2 linked regions of the Caballeronia sp. TF1N1 genome follow. Each later gene encodes a partner of the first gene's protein in a complex. Links are inferred from orthologs where the notes say so. Each region holds a gene or a part of one and is shown on either strand. Other genes may lie near its edges. The genes, in order: uvrA and mfd.

Region 1 (8,611 bases):
TCCTTGAGCGCGTACAAAAGCGAACAAACCTGGATCGTTTCTGATTCCAAGCTTGTTCATCGCATCTCGCTTCTGTCGACTGATAGTGCGTACATCGCGGTTCAACGCTTTGGCGATTTCGGTGATCGTGCGACCCTTGGCGAACAAACGAACGACTTCTTCTTCCCGGGGCGAAAGCCGCGGTTCCTCTGGTGATGATTCGGTTTCCGCGCCCGCTTCCGCTAACGCGGTAACAAAAGACCCACTGACATAACGGCGATCGATTCCCGCATGGCGCACGGCAGTCGCCACGAGTTCAATAGCCTCCGCCTTATTCACGAGTCCGATGGCACCGGCATTCAGAATAGAACGAAGAATCGCGACATTACTGACGCTCGTCAGCACGACGATTTTGATGCTTGGCCACTCTTGCCTGACTCTACGAATCAGCCGTAATCCGTCTAGCGCGTCCGGCCCCGGCTCAGGCATGGCGAAATCCGTGACAAGCACGTCACATGGCGTCTTCGTGAGTTCGACCACGAGACTGCTCGCATTATTCGCCTCACCGACGACATCAATCCCCTCGTCGGCCTTCAAAAGCGCCTTTACCCCAAGGACCACGAAAGGATGATCGTCGGCCAGCACTATGCGAAGTTTCAAAGTCGCCCCCCTCATTGATGTTGTTGATTTTAGATTTTGGTCAGAACGCATTTATTGCTTTATGCAACCAACGAAGTCTCTCTTCTGCTACGTTGCTTGAACTCGATAAAGATCGAGTAAACATCTGAACTCAATAAAAGAATGCCAAAAAGCAGCAAGTAACTAAACGTTAAAAATTCGATGAGTCAAAGTAGGACGCAAACAATCCGCGCACCATAGGATTACTCCGATTAGACTGCCATGACTCTTCGTTGGTCCGTATAAAGCCTCATATTCGCGGTTAATTAGAAGCGTAATACGGCTGCGGGAATCGCGGAGAGCCTCGAAGTGATATTTCGGAAAGCGCCTTGCCGATTTTGGTACAAAAAAAAGCCTCCGACAATTAATGCCGGAGGCTCAGTGTTTAAACGAATTTGTTGCGACTCGTCAGAACGGGATATCGTCGTCCATGTCTTCAAAACCGCCGCCCGCAGGTTGGCTCGGACGGCTCGATCCGCCACCCGCTCCACCGCCCGCAGCGCGCCCGCCTGCCGGCGCGCGGCCGCCACCACCGCCGCCGCCTGAGCGCTCCATCGGCGCGCTGCGGCTGTAGCCGCCGTCATCGCCGCCGCCTGCTCCGCCGCGGCCACCGAGCATTTGCATCTGATCGGCAACGATCTCGGTCGAATAGCGCTCTTGCCCCGCCTGATCGGTCCACTTGCGCGTGCGAATGCGCCCTTCGATATACACCGACGAGCCCTTCTTCAAATACTCGTTCACGATCTCGGCAAGACGCCCGAAGAACGCCACGCGATGCCACTCCGTGAGTTCCTTCATCTCGCCGGACGACTTTTCCTTGTAACGGTCGGTCGTCGCGAGACGAATGTTGGCCACGGCGTCGCCGCTCGGAAGGTAGCGCGTTTCCGGGTCGGCGCCCAGATTGCCTACGAGAATGACCTTGTTGACAGATGCCATGATTTCTCCGGTAAATTCCTTGCCCACTAGCAATCATGCGACGTTATCAGTTCAACCCTCTTCCACGGAAGAGGACGGGAAACATCGCACTGCCTCAATATGATTAATACAGATTCGCTACGCCGCGCGCTCGACCCTGCGCGGCGGCGCCTTCATTTTCGACGCGACGATCAACCATGCCAGCACCAGCGCCGAACACGAGAAGAACACCGCACTCGGGCCATCCAGCTTGAGCAGCCAGCCGCCGATCACGCCACCAAGCGCGAGCCCGATAGACTGCGTCGTGTTGTACACCCCGGCGGCCGCGCCCTTGCGGGTGCCTGGCGCCAGTTTGGACACAAGCGAAGGTTGCGACGCCTCCAGCACGTTGAAGCCCAAGAAGTACACAAACAGGATCGCGGCCACAGACCATAGCGTATGGGGAGCCGCGCCTAATAACAACTGGCCGATCAGGATAAGAAAAATCGCACTCAACATGACCGCTTTCATCTTGCCGCGCTTCTCGGCGGCGATGATTGCCGGAACCATCATCACGAAAGCGAGGCCCATCACCGGAAGATAAATCTTCCAGTGCGAGGCGACCGGTAATCCGCCCGCTTCGAGAATGCGCGGCACGACGAGAAAGAGCGCAGTTTGGGTTGCGTGCAGCACCAGCACGCCGAAGTTCAGACGCAGCAACTCGACGTTGTGCAGCACCTCGGCGAATGGTGCCTTGACGTGAACCGGCGGCACGGGCGGGTCCGGCACGACCCACAGGACCACGCCGACCGCGACGATCGACAGCACGCCGATCACCGTGAACAAGCCGCTCATGCCGATCCAGTGGAACAGGATCGGTGCGCCAACGATAGCGACCGCGAACGAGACGCCGATGCTCGCGCCGACCATCGCCATGGCCTTGGTGCGATTTTCTTCTTCAGTTAGATCGGCGATGAACGCGATCACCGCCGACGACACCGCGCCCATGCCCTGAATCACACGTCCGGCGATGATCCACGCCATGGAGTGCCCTGCCGCCGCCACGAAGCTGCCGAGCGCGAACACGAGCAGGCCGAATGCGATCACGGGTTTGCGGCCCAGCTTGTCCGAAATCCAGCCATAGAAGATGTAGAGCATGGACTGCGTGACGCCGTAAGCGCCGAGCGCTATGCCGACGAGAAACACGTCATCGCCGCCAGGGATGGTTTTCGCGTAAATGGAAAACACCGGCATGATCATGAAGAGGCCGAGCATGCGCAGCGCGAAGATCGCGGCGAGCGACACGGTTGCGCGCAATTCCGGCGCGGACAAACGTGTGGACGTGGCAGACGGATTGGACATCAGGAACGGAAATGGGTGAGGGTCGCGACTGGCCTGACGCGTGGGGAGCGCGGCGCGGCCGCCTTGTTCTGGCTCGAAACGGCACTATATGCGACACACGGCTGCTCGCGCGCCGCACGACCTGCGGCCATTAACGCGAAGGCGCCTGGGAAACGGAAAAGCCGTTGGAAAGCCGCCGAGAAGCCTTGAGAGCCCCTGAGAGCCCCCGAGAGCCTTTTGGCACGGGCGCCGCACCCTGCAAAAGTCGTTATAGTAGCAGGTTTAGCCCCCTTACTTTGTCGTCCGGTAGTCGCAGGAAACCCCGCGCCACGACCTAAAAGACGCCCGAAAGACCCCCGAAAGAACCCGGAAGAGACTCGTGGAAGAAATTCGTATTCGTGGGGCTCGCACCCACAATTTGAAGAACGTCAATCTCGACTTGCCGCGTCACAAGCTGATTGTGATTACGGGGTTGTCCGGGTCGGGCAAGTCGTCGCTCGCATTCGATACGCTTTACGCCGAAGGTCAGCGCCGCTATGTCGAGAGCCTCTCGGCGTACGCGCGGCAATTTCTGCAGCTGATGGAAAAGCCGGATGTCGATTTGATCGAAGGCCTCTCACCGGCCATTTCGATCGAACAAAAAGCCACCTCGCATAATCCGCGTTCGACGGTCGGCACCGTCACCGAGATTCACGATTATCTGCGACTGCTGTTTGCGCGCGTCGGCACACCTTATTGCCCCGATCATCTGATTCCGCTCGAAGCGCAAAGCGTCTCGCAGATGGTCGATGCCGCGCTCGCGCTGCCCGAGGAAACCAAGCTGATGATCCTCGCGCCCGTCGTCGTGGATCGCAAGGGCGAGCACGTCGAATTATTCGAAGAGATGCAGGCGCAGGGCTTTATCCGCTTTCGCATTCGTTCGGGCGGCGGCACGGCGAACGAAGGCGTCGCGAAAATCTATGAAGTCGACTCGCTGCCGAAGCTCAAGAAGAACGACAAGCACACCATCGACGTGGTGATCGACCGGCTTAAAGTGCGCCCGGACATGAAGCAGCGCCTGGCGGAATCGTTCGAGACCGCGCTGCGTCTCGCCGATGGCCGCGCGATCGCGCTCGAAATGGATACCGAGAACGAAAAGCTCTTCAGCTCGAAGTTCGCGTGCCCGATCTGTTCGTACTCGCTGCCGGAACTGGAGCCGCGCCTTTTCTCGTTCAACAATCCGATGGGCGCATGCCCGGAATGCGACGGCTTGGGCCAGATCACGTTTTTCGATCCGAAGCGCGTGGTCGCGCATCCTTCGCTCTCGCTCGCGGCGGGCGCGGTGAAGGGCTGGGACCGGCGCAATCAGTTCTATTTTCAGATGCTGCAAAGTCTCGCGGCGTTCTACGAATACGACATCGACGCGCCGTTCGAGGAACTGCCGGAAAAGGTGCGCAAGACGCTTTTGTACGGTTCGGGCAAGCAGGTCATTCCGTTCTCGTACATCAACGAGCGCGGGCGCGCTTCGGTGAGAGAGCACGCGTTCGAAGGCATTCTGCCGAATCTGGAGCGTCGTTATCGCGAAACGGACTCGGCCGCCGTGCGCGAGGAACTGGCGAAGTATCAGAACAATCAGGCGTGCCCGGCCTGCGAGGGCACGCGTCTGCGCCGCGAGGCGCGTTTCGTCAAAGTCGGTTCCGGCGATGACGCTCGCGGCATCTACGAAGTCAGCGGCTGGCCGTTGCGCGATACGCTCGGCTACTTCCAGACGCTGCGGCTCGACGGCGCGAAAGGTGAGATCGCGGACAAGGTGGTCAAGGAAATCGTCGCGCGGCTGTCGTTCCTGAATAACGTCGGGCTCGATTACCTGTCGCTCGAACGCAGCGCCGAAACGCTCTCGGGCGGCGAGGCGCAGCGCATCCGGCTCGCGTCGCAGATCGGCTCGGGCTTGACCGGCGTGATGTACGTGCTCGATGAGCCGTCCATCGGCCTGCATCAGCGCGACAACGACCGGCTCATCGCCACGCTCAAGCATCTGCGCGATATCGGCAACTCGGTGATCGTGGTCGAGCATGACGAAGACATGATCCGCATGGCCGATTACGTCGTCGACATGGGGCCGGGCGCGGGCGTGCATGGCGGCGTGATCGTCGCGCAAGGCACGCCGAATCAGGTGCAGAAAGACCCGAATTCGATCACGGGACAGTATTTGTCGGGCAAGCGGACTATCGGTTATTCGTCCGAGCGGACCGCGCCGGACGAGCGGCAGCTTCGTATTGTCGAGGCGTATGGCAATAATCTGAAGCGCGTGACGCTCGATTTGCCCGTCGGGCTTCTGACTTGCGTGACCGGCGTCTCGGGTTCGGGCAAGTCCACGCTCATCAACGACACGTTGCAACACGCGGTCGCCCAACATTTGTACGGATCATCGACCGAGCCCGCGCCGTATGAATCCATCGAAGGTCTCGAACACTTCGACAAAGTGATCGCCGTCGATCAATCACCGATCGGCCGCACGCCGCGCTCGAACCCGGCCACTTATACCGGACTGTTCACGCCCATCCGCGAACTCTTCGCCGGCGTGCCGGCCGCGAAAGAGCGCGGTTACGATCCCGGCCGTTTTTCGTTCAACGTGAAGGGCGGACGCTGCGAGGCGTGTCAGGGCGATGGCGTCATCAAGGTCGAAATGCACTTCCTGCCGGATGTCTATGTGCCCTGCGACGTATGCCACGGCAAGCGCTACAACCGCGAAACGCTCGACATTCAGTACAAGGGCAAGAACATCAGCGAAGTGCTCAACCTCACGGTGGAAGCCGCGCACGAGTTCTTCAAGCCGGTGCCGGTCGTCGCGCGCAAGCTGAAGACGCTGCTGGAAGTGGGCCTCGGTTATATCCGGCTCGGCCAGTCGGCGACCACGCTTTCAGGTGGCGAGGCACAGCGCGTCAAGCTTTCGCTGGAACTGAGCAAGCGCGACACCGGTCGGACTCTTTATATCCTCGATGAACCGACGACCGGTCTGCACTTCCACGACATCGCGCTTCTGCTCGAAGTGATCCACCGTCTGCGAGATCAGGGCAACACGGTCGTGATCATCGAGCATAATCTCGACGTGATCAAAACGGCGGATTGGGTCATCGACCTCGGTCCGGAAGGCGGCGCGGGTGGCGGCCAGATCATCGCTCAGGGAACACCCGAGCAGGTCGCGAAATCGAAAGCGAGCTTTACGGGCAGATATCTGGCACCCTTGCTGCAACGGCCCAAGTCGGCGGCGTAGCATGGTTGCGGCGCGTCACTTGCGCCGCGCGCCATAGCCGTTCGAAATGCGCCGCGATACGCGGCACGAATAACCGTCGCAAGCAGGGAAAAGGAACGCAGTCATGGCGAAGCGCAACGAAGCGGCCAACGAGGAGCGACGCATACGGGATCTTCCCGCGCGCCCCGTCAGGCTGACGAGCGACATGAGCATGCCGAAGTTGTCCGCCGTGGAGATCGGCAGCTATCTGGCGGCGTTCGCGGGTATGTACCTGGTTTTGCAGCTCAAGTTGTTGGGCGGACTGCTCGCCGGCATGCTGGTGTTCCAACTGGTTCACATGATCGCGCCCGTGATCGAGCGGCACGTCATGAGCCGCGGCGCGCGGCTGGTGTCCGTCGTCATCATCTCCACGATCATCATCGGCGGGCTCACGTTCGCGACGATAGCCATCATCGAGCACTTCCAGCAAGACGTGCCGAGCCTGCAAAAATTGCTGGATCAGTTGATGAGCATCACGTCGCACGCAAGGCTGCGCGTGCCGGATTGGATCGCCAATTACCTCCCGGTCGATGCCGATCAGATGAAAGACCGCGCCGCCGACCTCATGCACAAGCACGCCGAGCAATTGCAGCAAGGCGGCAAGGAAATGGCGCGCGGCTTCGGGCATATTCTGATCGGCATGATCATTGGCGCGATCATCGCGGTCGGAGCGCCGAAGCAGGCGCATCGGTTGCCGTTATCCACCGCGCTCGTCACGCGCGTGTCGCGTTTTTCGGATGCCTTCCGCCGCATCGTCTTCGCGCAGATCAAGATTTCGGCGATCAACGCGGTTTTCACCGCGCTGTATTTGCTGGTCGCGTTGCCGCTCTTTCACGAGCGTTTGCCGCTGTCGAAGACGCTCGTGCTGATCACGTTCATCGTCGGTCTGCTGCCGGTAATCGGCAATCTCATTTCCAACACCATCATTGTCGGGATTTCGTTGTCGGTTTCGTTCGGCACGGCGGTGGCGTCGCTCGGCTTTCTCATCGTCATTCACAAGCTCGAGTATTTCCTGAACGCGCGCATCATCGGCGGGCAGATCGAGGCGCGCGCGTGGGAACTGCTGCTCGCCATGCTCGCGATGGAAGCCGCGTTCGGTCTTCCGGGCGTAATCGCCGCGCCGATTTTCTACGCGTATATCAAGCGCGAACTGATTTATTTGCGGCTCGTCTGAAGCGTGCATCGACATAAAAAAACCCCGCTGAATCTTTGAATTCAGCGGGGTTTCTCGTTTTGACGGCGATGCTTACCGGAACACCACCGTCTTGCTCCCATTCAGCACGACGCGATGCTCCACATGCCACTTCACCGCGCGCGCGAGCGTCACGCATTCGACATCGCGGCCAATGGCGGTCAGTTGATCCGGCGTCATGTTGTGATCGACGCGCTCTACTTCCTGCTCGATGATCGGCCCTTCGTCGAGGTCGGACGTCACGTAATGGGCGGTCGCGCCGATCAGCTTCACGCCGCGATCGAACGCCTGATAGTACGGCTTCGCGCCCTTGAAGCTCGGCAGGAACGAGTGATGAATGTTGATCGCGCGGCCCGCGAGCTTGTCACACATTTCGGTGGAGAGAATCTGCATGTAGCGCGCGAGCACGACGAGGTCGGTATCGTTCTGGTCGATGATCTCCATCACGCGCGCTTCCTGCGCGGCCTTCGCCTGCGGCGTGCCGTTGAGAAGCGGCAGATGATGGAACGGAATGTCGTAGCTCGCGGCGAGCTGATAAAAATCCTTGTGATTCGACACGATAGCCGCAATGTCGATCTGCAACTGGCCCGTGCGATACCGGAACAGCAGATCGTTCAGACAGTGGCCGATCTTCGACACCATGATGACCACGCGCGGCTTCACCGATGCATCGTGCAACTCCCAGCGCATGCCGAACGTGTCGGCCAGTTCGCCGAACGACGTGCGCAGCGCATCGAGGCCGGGATCGCCGCCGACTTCCTGAAAATGCACGCGCATGAAGAACTCGCCGGTGTGGCTGTCGCCGAACTGCGCCGAGTCCAGAATGTTCGCGCCGAGATTGAACAGAAACCCGGAAACGGCATGCACGATTCCCGGACGGTCCGGGCACGACAACTTCAGGATGAAACTATGTTCGGTCGACATGACCCGGTTACTCCTTAATCATTGTTAGAGCGATGGCGGCGTGTAGAGCGCGGCGATGCCTTCGCACGCTTCCTCGTCGATCCAGCGGTGGCGCAGCAGGCAATCGAGGGTGGCGAGCGTCGCATCGACGGTGAATTCGCCTTCCTCGATCCAGCGCGCGACATCCTCGATGCGCGCCAGGCGATGTTCGCCGACTTCGCCGTCCTGATTTTGCGGCGTGAAGTCGTCCGGAAGCTCGATGTCGTAGACGAAAAGCTGCTCGGCCTGCGTGCCTTCGGGAATCATCTGCAGCACGTGGAGCGTGCCGCCGGGCGTGGCCGTCGACGCGAGTT
Region 2 (9,195 bases), 1.2 Mb from region 1 along the record:
ATGGTGCAAGACCTCGAACAGCTCGAAGCGGACCGCGCGTTGATGCTCGCGGGCATTTCGCACGATCTGCGCACGCCGCTCGCGCGTTTGCGGCTCGAAACCGAAATGAGCCCGTCGGACGAGGCCACCAAGCTCGCGATGATCGACGACATCGAACAGATGGACATGATCATCGGGCGCTTCCTCGACTACGCGCGGCCGATGCAGCGCATGCCCGAGGCCGTCGATCTCTCGATGATCGCGAGCGAACTCGTCGCGCGCTTCCAGGCCGACGAAGGCGTCGTGATGCGCACCGACCTCGCGCCCGGCGCGGTGATCGAAGGCGACCCGACGGATGCGCGCCGCGTGGTCGGCAATCTGCTCGAAAACGCGCGCAAGTACGGGCGCAGCGAGCAGGACGACATCGCGCGGATCACCGTGCTTACGCGCGTCACGCATGGCAAGGTCGAACTCTCGGTGATGGACGAAGGCCGCGGCATCCCCGACGACCAGGTCGCGCTCATCACACGGCCCTTCTATCGTGTCGACGCCGCGCGCACGCAGGCGAACGGCACGGGTCTCGGCATGGCGATCGTGCAGCGGCTCGTCTCGCGTCAGCGCGGCACGTTGCGCCTGCGCAATCGCACGCCGCTTGCGGGCTTCGAAGTCACCATCGATTTCCCGGTGATGAAAGGCGCGCGTTTCGACGGCGTCTGACACCTCCCGCGTTTCCTGGAAATTCGTCAAAAACTATTTGAAGTTATAGTCAAATACTATTGCTTCGATTTAGTGATACGCTTAATATGGATTTGTGCAGCGCGATGGCATGACGATTGTTTTCATGTCCGCGTTACGAAGATTCAGTAGCCTCATTTTGCGTTTGTCCTTTCAACGAACACAGGAGTCACTGCATGAAGACCGTTGGCGATAAAGTCGAAGCATTCACCGTCACCGCTGCCAAGCCGGGTTTCAATCACCACGAAGAAAACGGCCAGTCGGCATTCGAAGAAATCACCGAGCAGTCGTTTCCGGGCAAGTGGAAAATCATCTACTTCTACCCGAAGGACTTCACGTTCGTCTGCCCGACTGAAATCGTCGAGTTCGGCAAGCTGGCGAAGGACTTCGAAGACCGCGACGCCATTTTGCTCGGCGGCAGCGTCGACAACGAGTTTGTCAAGCTCGCATGGCGTCGGGAGCACAAGGACCTGAACAAGCTGAACCACTACTCGTTCGGCGACGTGAAGGGCGAACTCATCGACCAGCTCGGCGTGCGCGACAAGGAAGCCGGCGTGGCGCTGCGCGCGACGTTCATCGTCGATCCCGACAACGTCATTCAGCACGTCTCGGTCAATAACCTGAACGTCGGACGCAATCCGGAAGAAGTGCTGCGTATTCTCGACGGCCTGCAAACGGACGAACTCTGCCCGTGCAATCGCGCGGTCGGCGGCTCGACGCTCTGATCGCACGAGCCTTTAAGCGCCTCGGGCAACGCCCGTAGCCCGCCCTCTTTCGAGCGCCCGCTTGGAAGCCGGCGGGCTTTATTGACGCCATCGAATAAGGAGAACGCATGGAATTCCTGTCATCGATCAAGGAGCTGGTGCCGGACTACGCGAAAGACATTCGCCTGAATGTCGACGGGACGATCGCCCGTTCGTCGCTGGAAGGCAACGACGCGGTCGGCGTCGCGCTCGCCGCCGCGTATGCCGCGAAGGCGACGAAGATCGTGAATATCATCCGCGAGTCGGGTGTCATGGCGCCGGAAGAAGTCAATGCCGCGCTCACGGCGTCCGCGCTGATGGGCATGAACAACGTCTGGTATCCGTACCTGGAGATGGCCGACAACGCCGATCTCAAGACGCAGCCGGCTGGACTGCGCATGAACGCGTATGCATCGCACGGCGGCGTCGACAAGCGGCGCTTCGAGATGTACGCGCTCGCGGCGTCGATCATCGGCAAGTGTCACTTCTGCGTGAAGTCGCACTACCAGAATCTCGTCACCGAAGGCATGTCGACGACCCAGTTGCGCGATGTCGGGCGCATCGCGGCCGTGATCAACGCGGTGGCGCTCGCCATCGAGGCCGAGGCGAAGTAAGCCCTTGACGCCACGCGCGCGTGGCGTTCGATTTCAACTATCGATCGACGTGCGCCGCAACAGCACCGCGGCCTGCGCCTCGATACCTTCCTTGCGGCCGAGATAGCCGAGCTTTTCGTTGGTCTTCGCTTTCACGTTGACGCGATCGACGGCCAAGTCCAAGTCTTCCGCGATATTCGCGCGCATCGCCTCGATGTGCGGCGCGAGCTTCGGCGCCTGCGCGATGATCGTGCTGTCGATATTGGCGATGGCGAAACCCGCTTCCGACACGCGCTTGAACGCTTCGCGCAGCAGCACGCGGCTGTCGGCGCCGGCGAATTCCGTCGCGGTATCCGGAAAGTGCCGGCCGATATCGCCGAGCGATGCCGCGCCGAAGAGCGCGTCGGTGATGGCGTGCAGCAGCACGTCCGCGTCCGAATGGCCGAGCAGGCCGCGTTCGTAGGGAATCGTCACGCCGCCGATGATGAGCGGGCGGCCCTCGACGAGCTGATGTACGTCGTATCCCTGTCCGATTCTGAAATCCATCGATGCAACCTTGCTGTAGAAAGTGTGTGTCGGAGCCGTCAGGCCTTCGTGGCGAGCATCGCGCCCGCGAGCGCGAAGTCTTCCGGATAGGTCACCTTGAAGTTGCGCAGGCTGCCCTGAACTAATCGCGGCGAGTGGCCGAGCCATTCGACTGCGCTCGCTTCGTCCGTGAGATCGTGACCGTCGTGACGCGCACGTTCGATCGCTTCGCGCAACATGCCAAGGCGGAACATCTGCGGCGTTTGCGCCTGCCAGAGCCCGTCGCGCGATTCCGTGCGGGCGACACGCGGGTGGTCATCCGCTGCATCGGGCATGCTCGGTGCGACCCGTTTCAGCGTATCCGCGACCGGCAATGCGAGAATGCCGCCCACGGCGTCGTGACGCAGGGCGCCGACGAGCTTGCGAATCAGTTCCGGCGTGATGCCGGGACGCGCGGCGTCGTGGACGAGCACCCAGTCGTCGTCGCGTGCGCCGAAATCGGCCAGCGCGACGAGACCGTTATACACCGATGCCTGTCGTGAAACCCCGCCACAGCGCTGCACCGCGAAGCGCAGGCCGGCAAACCGGCGCGCATCGAAGTGATGATCGTCGGGAGCGAGTACGACGAGGGTCTGCGAGAATTCGGAACACGCGTCGAAGGCGGATAACGTGTAACCAAGCATCGGGCGGCCCGCGACGGTCTGATATTGCTTCGGCATGGGTGCGCCGGAGCGGCTGCCGTTGCCGGCGCACGGAATCAGCGCGAACAGGCGCGAGGTAGTGGCGGGTGAAATCGTTGGCGCAGTAGACGGCGCATTTGACGAATTTGCAGTCGTAGTCACGGGCAGATCACTGAGCCAGGTCAAAGTGGAGCCCGGATTTTATAATAGGTCTTTAGCGACCACGTCCGGCGCGTCCTCGAAGAGGGCGAAAGAGCCGACGGTTAATTGCATATATATGTCCTCGAAAGCCGTCAACGCGCAGTCCAGTTCTCCCATCCCGCTCGTGAAGGCGGGTCAGCGCTTTGTCTTCGACGGCGCGCCCGGTTCATCCGATGCCCTCGCCATCGCGCGTTATTACACGGCTAATCGCGAGTCCGTGCGGCTCTTGACGGTGCTCTGCGCAAGCGCGGTCGATGCGCAACGCCTCGCAACCGAAATCCCCTATTTCGCGCCGGATGCCCGCGTGCGTCTCTTGCCGGACTGGGAAACGCTGCCGTACGACACGTTCTCGCCGCATCAAGACCTCGTGTCCGAGCGTCTCGCGACGCTGCACGATCTCGGCGAAGGACGTTGCGACATCCTGCTCGTGCCGGCGACCACGGCGCTTTATCGCATGCCGCCCGCTTCGTTTCTCGCGGCTTACACGTTTTCGTTTACGCAGGGCGAGCGCCTCGACGAAAGCAAGCTCAAGGCGCAGTTGACGCTGGCAGGTTACGAGCACGTGAGTCAGGTCGTGCGTCCCGGCGAATATTGCGTGCGCGGCTCGCTGATCGACCTTTATCCAATGGGCTCGCCGCTGCCGTATCGCCTCGACTTGTTCGACGATCAGGTCGATTCCATCCGCGCCTTCGATCCCGACACGCAACGCAGCCTGTATCCCGTGCGCGACGTGCGCCTCTTGCCGGGCCGCGAATTTCCGTTCGACGAAGCCGCGCGCACCGCGTTTCGCAGCCGCTGGCGCGAAGTGTTCGAGGGCGATCCGAGCCGCTCGCAAATTTACAAGGACATCGGCAGCGGCGTGCCGTCGGCGGGCATCGAATATTACTTGCCGCTCTTCTTCGACGACACCGCAACCCTCTTTCACTATCTGCCGGAGAACTCGCAACTCGCGTTCGTCGGCGACATGGATGCCGCGATCAAACGCTTCACGGCCGACACGAAGCAGCGCTACAACTTTCTTTCGCATGACCGCGAGCGGCCTTTGCTCGAACCGCGCCGCCTCTTTCTCAGCGACGACGACTTTTTCACGTTCGCCAAGCCATTCGCGCAACTGAAGTTCCCGGCGTCGCCCGAAGGCGGCTGGGCCGTGCCGCTGCCAGGGCTTGCTATCGACCGCCACGCGGACGAACCGTTGCTCGCGCTGCGCCATTATCTGGAGCAGACCGAAAACCGCGTGATGCTGGTCGCGGAATCGGCGGGACGGCGCGAAGCCATCCAGCAATTGCTCGTCGATAACGGCCTGCGCGGCGAACTGCGCGACACGTTCCAGGAATGGCTCGGCGCGGATGCCAAATTCACGCTCGGCATAGCGCCGCTGGCGAACGGTTTTTCGTTGCCGGAAGCGAAGCTGTCTATCGTCACCGAGACCGAGCTCTACGGGCCGCTCGCGCGCCGCGCCGGACGCCGCCGCCAGGAACAGGCGAGCAATGTCGATTCGATGGTGCGCGATCTCGCCGAACTGAAAATCGGCGATCCGGTGGTACACGCGCAGCATGGCATCGGCCGATACATGGGTCTCGTGTCCATGGACCTCGGCGAAGGCGAAACCGAGTTTCTGCACCTTGAATACCAGAACGACGCCAAGCTCTACGTGCCCGTCGCGTTGTTGCATGTGATTTCGCGCTATAGCGGCGCCGATCCCGAAAGCGCCCCGCTCCACACGCTCGGTTCGGGCCAATGGGAAAAAGCCAAACGCAAGGCCGCGCAGCAGATTCGCGATACCGCAGCCGAACTGCTCAACCTCTACGCCCGCCGCGCCGCGCGCGAAGGCTACGCGTTCAAGCTCGATCCACGCGACTACGTAAAGTTCGCCGAGAGCTTCGGCTTCGAGGAAACGCCCGACCAGGGCGCCGCGATTGCCGCGGTCATCGGCGACATGACGAGCGGCAAGCCGATGGATCGGCTCGTGTGCGGCGATGTCGGCTTCGGCAAGACGGAAGTGGCCTTGCGCGCGGCGTTCATCGCGGTGATGGCGGGCAAGCAAGTGGCGATACTTTCCCCCACCACGCTGCTCGCCGAACAGCATACGCAGACTTTCACCGACCGCTTTTCCGACTGGCCCGTGCGGATTGCTGAACTGTCTCGCTTCAAGAGTTCGAAGGAAGTCACGCAGTCTATCGCGCAGATCAACGAAGGCAGTGTGGATATCGTCATCGGCACGCACAAGCTGTTGTCGTCGGATGTGAAGTTCAAGCGGCTCGGGCTCGTGATCATCGACGAGGAACATCGCTTCGGTGTGCGGCAGAAGGAAGCGCTCAAGGCGTTGCGTGCGGAAGTGGATGTACTCACGCTCACCGCGACGCCCATTCCACGCACGCTCGGCATGGCGCTCGAAGGCCTGCGCGACTTCTCCGTGATCGCGACCGCGCCGCAGAAGCGCCTTGCCATCAAGACCTTCGTGCGGCGCGAGGAAGACGGCGTCATTCGCGAAGCCATGCTGCGCGAGCTGAAACGCGGCGGGCAAGTCTACTTCCTGCATAACGAAGTGGAAACCATCGAGAATCGCCGTTCCATGCTCGAAGCACTCGTGCCCGAAGCGCGCATTGCCGTGGCGCACGGCCAGATGCACGAGCGCGAACTCGAACGCGTGATGCGCGATTTCGTCGGCCAGCGCGCGAACGTGCTGCTGTGCACGACCATCATCGAAACGGGTATCGACGTGCCGAGCGCGAACACCATCATCATGCATCGCTCGGACAAGTTCGGACTCGCGCAGCTGCACCAGTTGCGCGGGCGTGTCGGGCGTTCGCACCATCAGGCTTATGCGTATCTGCTCGTGCACGACCCGCAGTCGCTGACCAAGCAGGCGCAGCGCCGGCTCGAAGCCATTCAGCAGATGGAGGAACTCGGCTCGGGCTTCTATCTGGCCATGCACGACCTCGAGATTCGCGGCACGGGCGAAGTGCTCGGCGACAAGCAATCGGGCGAGATTCACGAGATCGGTTTTCAGCTTTACACCGACATGCTCAACGACGCCGTGCGCGCACTGAAGGAAGGCCGCGAGCCGGATCTCAACGCGCCGCTCGCCGCCACGACCGAGATCAATCTGCACGCACCTGCCATCTTGCCCGCCGACTATTGCGCGGACGTACAAGAGCGTCTTTCGCTCTACAAGCGGCTTGCGAACTGCGAATCGAGCGATGCCATCGACGGCATTCTCGAAGAGCTCGTCGACCGCTTCGGCAAGTTGCCGCCGCAAGCGCATGCGCTCGTGGAGACGCATCGGTTGCGGCTTGCGGCGAAGCCGCTCGGTATCTCGAAGATCGACGCCAACGAGAGTTCCATCGGCTTGCAGTTCGTGCCGAATCCGCCTGTCGATGCCATGAAGATCATCGAGATGGTGCAGAAGAACAAGCACATCAAGCTCGCGGGACAGGACAAGTTGCGCATCGAAACGCGCAGCCCCGATCTCGCGGTGCGCATTGCCACGGTGAAGGAAACGTTGCGCGCGCTCGGCGCGCCGGTGCGGCAGTCGGCGGCCGTGGCGCGCTAGGTTCATCCGGCGCGTTGGTATCGACGGGAGACACGGCGCGCACATCGACCGGAAGAAGGATCAAGCGCCCGGCCCAACGCACCCCGTCATTGCCGCTCTTTTGAAAGGCAGTGACGGGAGCCATGCCGCAGCGCATATATTGACCAGAAGGTCAGCAAGCGTGGTTTCGGCTATGATCGGCTTCTACCCCGCAGGAGCGAAAAATGTCCCAAATCGCCGCTGAGGCGCAACAAGCCACGACCTCCGCCACGCCTCAATCCTTACCTTGGATCGAACGTCTCGTTTCCTTCGATACAGTCAGCCGCAATCCCAACCTCGGCCTCATCGAAACCGTGCGCGACGAACTGCGCAAGGCGGGTGTCGAAGCCAGCATCACGACCGATTCACGCGGCCAGTGGGCCAATCTCTTCGCCACGGTGCCCGCGCACGACGGTCAGACGAACGGCGGCATCGTGCTGTCGGGACACACCGACGTAGTGCCGGTCGACGGTCAAAACTGGAAAAGCGACCCTTTCAAGCCCGAAATCCGCGATGGTCTGCTCTACGGTCGCGGCACCTGCGACATGAAGGGGTTTATCGGCGCGGCGCTCACAATGCTGCCGAAGATGCAGGCGACAAAGCTCGCCAAGCCGATCCACTTCGCGCTTTCGTTCGATGAAGAAGTAGGCTGCGCGGGCGCGCCGCTCATGATCGCCGACTTGCAAAAGCGCGGCGTCAATCCGGATGGCTGTATCGTCGGCGAACCGACTTCCATGCGCCCGGTCATCGCGCACAAGGGCATCAACGCGTTCCGCTGCTGCGTGCGTGGCTTTGCGGCGCATTCGTCGCTTACGCCGAAGGGGCTGAATTCGATCGAGTACGCCGCACGCCTCATCTGCTTCATTCGCGACGTCGCCGATGAATTCCGCGCCAAGGGCCCGTTCGACGAGTTCTACGACGTACCCTTCACCACCGCGCAGACGAGCACGATCAAGGGCGGCAACGCGCTCAACACCGTGCCCGCGGAATGCACTTTCGACTTCGAATTCCGCAACTTGCCGACCATCGACCCGGACCCTATCTTCAAGCGCATCGAAGCGTTCGCGCGCGACACGCTCTTGCCGAAAATGCAGAAGGAGCACGAGAACGCGGCCATCGAATTTTCGAAGATCGCCGCCGCGCCCGGACTCGACGCCACCGAGCAGGCCGCCATCACGCAACTCGTGCGCGCGCTCACCGAGAATCAGGAGAAGCGCAAGGTCGCTTACGGCACCGAAGCGGGACTTTTCGCGATTGCGGGCGTGCCGAGCATCGTGTGCGGACCGGGCAACATCGAACAGGCGCACAAGGCGAACGAATACGTGTCGCTCGACCAACTCGTCGCTTGCGAAGCGTTTCTCGGCAAATTCATCCATAGCATGTCGGTCGAAGCACAGGCGCGCTAGTCATCGACCGTCGCACGATCCATCGAGCCATGTCCACAGCAACGCATTCCGACCATACGATCGACGGCACGCCCATTCCGACCCTCGACGAGATCGCCGAGCAGCATATGGCGCTTACGCCCTGGGTAGCGCGCACGCCGATCTTCGAGCGGCACGATTTTCCGACGCTCGAAGGCACACCCGTCACGTTCAAGTTCGAGCTGCTGCAGGCAAGCGGCACGTTCAAGGCGCGTGGCGCGTTCTCGAACATCCTCGCGCTCACCGACAGCGAACGCGCGGCAGGCGTGACGTGCGTGTCGGCGGGCAATCATGCGGTCGCGGTGGCTTACGCGGCGCAGCGCATGGAAGTGGGCGCGAAGGTGGTCATCACGAAGAACGCCAGTCCGACGCGCATCGCGCTTTGCCGGCGCTTCGGCGCGGAAGTCGTGCTGGCGGAAAATGTGATCGAGGCCTTCGAGATCGTGCGGCGCATCGAGGCCGAGGAAGGACGCTTCTTCGTGCATCCGTTCAATGGTTATCGAACGGTGCTGGGCACGGCGACGCTCGGTTACGAGTGGACGTCGCAGGCGCCGGATCTCGATGCGGTCATCCTGCCAATCGGCGGTGGCGGGCTGTCCGCCGGCGTTTCGACCGCCATGCGTCTCGCCAACCCTTCGCTGCATGTCTATGGCGTGGAACCGGAAGGCGCGGATGCGATGAGCCGCAGCTTCGCCGCCAATCACACGATCAAGCTGAGTTCCCTGCACAGCATCGCCGATTCAT

Evidence for each region.
Region 2: the proteins of uvrA (region 1) and mfd are in contact, whole or in part, in a crystal structure (PDB 4DFC), measured with the Escherichia coli proteins. The link is inferred for Caballeronia sp. TF1N1 from one-to-one orthologs.

The regions. Positions count from the first base shown.
Region 1 is NZ_CP084626.1:252,452-261,062, reverse strand. The notes cover bases 2,952-6,345. They hold uvrA (excinuclease ABC subunit UvrA), read left to right. Parts: upstream 2,952-3,271; coding sequence 3,272-6,145; downstream 6,146-6,345. Other genes in these bases: LDZ28_RS01255 (AI-2E family transporter), read left to right, coding at 6,249-6,345. Outside these bases: LDZ28_RS01275 (response regulator transcription factor), read right to left, coding at 1-690; LDZ28_RS01270 (single-stranded DNA-binding protein), read right to left, coding at 1,066-1,593; LDZ28_RS01265 (MFS transporter), read right to left, coding at 1,711-2,913; more of LDZ28_RS01255, read left to right, coding at 6,346-7,337; purU (formyltetrahydrofolate deformylase), read right to left, coding at 7,410-8,279; LDZ28_RS01245 (NUDIX hydrolase family protein), read right to left, coding at 8,304-8,611. UniProt on the Escherichia coli protein: The UvrABC repair system catalyzes the recognition and processing of DNA lesions. UvrA is an ATPase and a DNA-binding protein. A damage recognition complex composed of 2 UvrA and 2 UvrB subunits scans DNA for abnormalities.
Region 2 is NZ_CP084626.1:1,482,004-1,491,198, forward strand. The notes cover bases 3,232-7,209. They hold mfd (transcription-repair coupling factor), read left to right. Parts: upstream 3,232-3,532; coding sequence 3,533-7,009; downstream 7,010-7,209. Other genes in these bases: ispD (2-C-methyl-D-erythritol 4-phosphate cytidylyltransferase), read right to left, coding at 3,232-3,294. Outside these bases: LDZ28_RS06850 (ATP-binding protein), read left to right, coding at 1-696; LDZ28_RS06855 (peroxiredoxin), read left to right, coding at 891-1,439; LDZ28_RS06860 (carboxymuconolactone decarboxylase family protein), read left to right, coding at 1,547-2,071; ispF (2-C-methyl-D-erythritol 2,4-cyclodiphosphate synthase), read right to left, coding at 2,105-2,596; more of ispD, read right to left, coding at 2,635-3,231; argE (acetylornithine deacetylase), read left to right, coding at 7,213-8,433; LDZ28_RS06885 (threonine/serine dehydratase), read left to right, coding at 8,463-9,195. UniProt on the Escherichia coli protein: Couples transcription and DNA repair by recognizing RNA polymerase (RNAP) stalled at DNA lesions. Mediates ATP-dependent release of RNAP and its truncated transcript from the DNA, and recruitment of nucleotide excision repair machinery to the damaged site.